2 regions of the Vibrio spartinae genome follow, and region 2 is predicted to be linked to the other one. Evidence: riboswitches for the same ligand, from Rfam matches in the RefSeq annotation. Region 2 holds a riboswitch; the other holds the start of a gene.
The links. Region 2 has a riboswitch for lysine ahead of OCU60_RS10605 (Na+/H+ antiporter NhaC family protein). Riboswitches for the same ligand answer to the same signal wherever they lie in the genome.
Positions count from the first base shown of each region.

Region 1: it holds a riboswitch for lysine, as region 2 does, so the genes downstream of both, lysC (lysine-sensitive aspartokinase 3) here and OCU60_RS10605 (Na+/H+ antiporter NhaC family protein) in region 2, are expected to answer to the same signal.

Region 1 is NZ_AP024907.1:3,475,196-3,477,402, reverse strand. It holds gene OCU60_RS15620 (pyridoxal-phosphate-dependent aminotransferase family protein) at 1-458, opposite strand, end outside; lysine riboswitch at 645-821, shown strand; gene lysC (lysine-sensitive aspartokinase 3) at 935-2,207, shown strand, end outside.
Region 2 is NZ_AP024907.1:2,430,554-2,432,760, reverse strand. It holds gene OCU60_RS10610 (H-NS family histone-like protein) at 1-264, opposite strand, end outside; lysine riboswitch at 619-803, shown strand; gene OCU60_RS10605 (Na+/H+ antiporter NhaC family protein) at 922-2,207, shown strand, end outside.

The DNA.
Region 1 (2,207 bases), 1.0 Mb from region 2:
CTGAGCGCTCCGGTCGAGGTCTCGGCATGGACAAACGCTAACACTTTCGCATCCGGATGTTGTTGAATCGCCTGTTCGACTTTTTCAACTGAAACACTTTCTCCCCATGCGTTATCCACCAGCACTGCGTTGGCACCACAGCGCACCACATTTTCCCGCATCCGTTCGCCAAAGACGCCGTTTCGGCAGACGATTACCTTGTCTCCCGGCTCCAGTAAATTGACGAAACAGGCTTCCATTCCGGCACTACCGGGGGCAGAAATCGCAATCGTAAATTCATTTTCGGTCTGAAATGCATATTGTAAAAGAGACTTCAATTCATCCATCATTTGAATAAATAACGGGTCAAGGTGCCCGATTGTCGGCCGGCTTAAGGCCTGTAAAACCCGAGGGTGAATATCAGACGGGCCGGGGCCCATGAGTGTTCTTTGCGGTGGAAAAAAACTGTGTACAGTCACAAGCTGACTCCTTTCATTGACACTTATCGGCAAGTGTTCAGGCTAACGTTTATCTGTGAGGAAAGCTATTCGACACAAGTCTAGTCAAATATTTTTCTGCGATCTGGGTATTTGGGTAAAAATTACCCAGCTTGATTCAATTTGTCATTGACATTGATAGGACAACAACGTTCAATACCTAAGCTATTAAGCAGAAGAGGAGCACTGCCCAGGCAGGTATTTTGTGGAGCCTCAACTCCAAGACAGAATACTCAGGGGGAGTAGTGCCGAGACAGTCCATAGTTGTGGGTGTGGATTGTCGGGTGAACGGGTTGAATCCCGTCAACTGTCATCAGTGCTCACTGATGAAGAGCTTCTGAGGTCTACTTTCATCAAATCGCCTCTATTTTTGCTCTAGAAATACTCTCTTCGAACATTGGACGTTGGTTATCCAACACAACATTTTTTTATTTTTAGGAAGTCGTGGGAGAAATGCCGTGAGTGCATTTAATGTCGCCAAATTTGGCGGAACAAGCGTGGCAAACTTCGAAGCAATGAGTCGTTGTGCTGCTGTCATCGAAAGTAATCCGGACACAAAGCTTGTTGTCAGTAGTGCCTGTTCTGGTGTGACAAATCTACTGGTCGAACTTGCCAACGGTGTTCAGGACACGGAAAGACGTACCGCTATCTTAGAACAATTATCTGACATCCATTTTTCAATCATTGAATCGTTGCAAGAACAAGAATCAGTCAAAGGTGCGGTTCAGGCGATTCTTGATACAGTGACGAGTCTCGCGGACGCTGCATCTTTTCAGGCCAGCAACAAACTGACCGACCATTTGGTTGCCTGTGGTGAATTAATCTCGACACATATTCTGACTCAGGTCCTCAAAGAACGGGACATCGATGCTGTCAGATTTGATATTCGTGATGTGTTACGCACCGATGGTCACTATGGCCGGGCTGAACCACAAGTCGAATTCACAGCCGTTCAAGCCAAAGAGAAACTGGCACCATTGTGTAAAAAACATCTGGTGGTGACACAGGGATTCATCGGTTCTGATGAGCAGGGGAATACAACCACACTGGGTCGTGGCGGGAGTGACTATTCAGCAGCACTGATTGCAGAAGCGGTTCAGGCATCCGGGCTGGAAATCTGGACAGATGTTTCCGGAATTTATACCACGGATCCACGCATCGTGCCTAACGCAGCGCCGATTCCTGAAATTAGCTTCAATGAAGCTTCAGAAATGGCGAACTTTGGCGCAAAAATTTTGCATCCTTCAACATTGCTTCCTGCGCTTCGGCATGGGATTCCCGTCTTTGTCGGTTCATCAAGAGAGCCTGAGAAAGGGGGGACATGGATTCGGAAACGCGTTGAAAATTCGCCTTATTTCCGGGCACTGGCATTGCGGGCCAATCAAACGATGGTGACGATTCGCAGTGCTAAAATGTTCCACGCGTATGGCTTTTTAGCCAAGGTTTTTGAAATTCTGGCCAAGCATAAAATCTCAGTTGATTTGATTACCACGTCAGAGATTAGTGTGTCGATCACGCTTGATCAGACGGACACCGCTGGTGGTGCGCCAGAGCTTCCTGCTGCTGCCCGGGCAGAGCTGGAAGAACTCGCTCATATTGAAGTCGAACGAAACCTGAGTCTGGTGGCTTTGATTGGCAACCATATGGAGACCAAGGGGTATGCCAAAGAGGTTTTCAGCACGCTGGGCGATTACAACATGCGCATGATTTGTTATGGCGCCAGTGATCATA
Region 2 (2,207 bases):
TTTACCTTTTGTCTTACCTTCGGTGGAAAGTGCAGAAATTAACGCGTCTACATCGATACCATCTTGTGCAATTTGTTCAGCAATTTGAGCCAGTTTTTCTTCTTGCTTTTCTCTTTCTGCTTGTTCTTTTTCTTCTGACTCTCTACGCTCTTCAACGACAGAGGTCAGTTTTTCTAAAGCTTCTTCTAACTGAACGAGTGTTAAATTACGTGCATAGGCACGTAAACTACGAATATTCAGTAGAGTTTTAGTTAGTTCCGACATTTTGTTATTCCCACAACTTTATTTAAACACAATGTAATAATAAACGTAGATATTTATTATGACAACATTAGTGAACTAATAATATATAAAAAAATTGGCAGAATCGTAAATTATTGTAAATGCTTGTGTCAAATTATCATTAATTACGATGAATATCATATATGAGCTTGATTTGTTAGCTTGAGTTAGTGATTGAGATTAATACGATGCGATTGATTGGTCTTTTGGTTTTTTTGGTTTAAAGAAAGGACAAACCTATTGCAAATGGTTCAGGTATTCGTACAATGGGCGCGTTCTAATTCGGTCATTAACATATACTGCCGTTACTTTGTCAAAATGGTAGTACATTGTGCTAGTCCGTGTAGAGGTGCAATCAAGATCAGTAAATCAAGCTAGGGTGATACCTATAATCTGGATTGAAAGGCTTTTTTGCCGAAGTGAACGTGTCTATCAGAGGCCGTTTGCTGGGGTTGTTCTCGAATAGGGGCAACACTGCCATAGTCTATTTATTTGTATAACTATGGAGCGCTACTGTAGGACTGGGTGAAACTAGATTGCTTTTCACTTAGTTCATCTTTGAATGACATAAACAGCTTATTCATATTATGACAATGCAGTAGGTCTCTTACCATATTAAATCATTGGTTATTGAAGATCATGACATTAGTTGATTTCTCCTCCTCCTTAATATCTCTTGTTCCGCCGATTGTTGCTTTGGGTATGGCGATCCTAACCAGACGAGTGCTGCTTTCTTTAGGCGTTGGCATTTTGTTAGGTGCTTTCCTGTTGAACGGCTATTCTCTGTTTTCTTCACTGGATTATATTCAAGGCAAAGTTTATACGCTGGTCATTGAAGATGGTGCAATAAACAGTTGGAACATGAGTATCATCGGCTTTCTCCTCCTGTTGGGGATGATGACCGCAATGTTGACGCTTTCTGGTGGTACACGTGCATTTGCATTGTGGGCGGATCAGAAAGTGAAGGGCAATAAAGGTGCACAACTGCTGGCTGCTTTTTTGGGCGTTTTTATTTTTGTCGATGACTATTTTAATAGTCTGGCAGTCGGCTCGATTTCTCGTCCGGTGACTGACCGGTTCGGTGTTTCACGCGCAAAACTCGCGTATATTCTTGATTCAACCGCAGCACCCATGTGTATTATCATGCCCGCTTCTAGCTGGGGTGCATATATTATGACCATTATCGGTGGAATTTTAGTGTCCCACGGTATGACCGAATATACACCGTTGAATGCATATATTGAGTTGATTCCGATGAATTTTTACGCCATCTTTGCCTTAGTTATGGTGTTCGCGATGATCGTTTTTCAATTAGATATCGGCCCGATGAAGCATCATGAGCATCGTGTGACATCCGGAATCGGGCGTAATGATCAGGCGGCAGAACTCAAAGATGAGCTCGATATTCAAGAAAGTGAATCGGGGCGAGTTCGTGACTTGATTGTGCCGATTATGGCATTGGTCATTGCGACCGTTGGCGCGATGATCTTTACCGGTGGGCAGTCGCTGACTGCTGCTGGTGAAACATTTAGTATTTTAGGGGCGTTTGAAAATACGGATGTGGGGATGTCTTTGATCGACGGTGGGTTGGTCGGGCTATTGATGGCGTTGTTTTCGGTATTGAGACAACGAATGCCGCTGGGTACTATCCTGAGAACGTTGCTGATTGGTATGAAGTCGATGTTCGGTGCAATCTTAGTGCTGTTTTTTGCATGGACGATTGGGGCGGTGATTAAAGACATGCAAACAGGGATCTACCTTTCGTCGATGACGCAAGGCAACATCCCGGTACACTGGTTACCGGCCATTCTGTTCGTGTTGTCAGGTCTCATGGCATTCGCGACCGGCACATCATGGGGAACGTTTGGCATCATGCTACCGATTGCCGGGGATATCGCTGGTGCAACCGAACTGGCACTGATGAT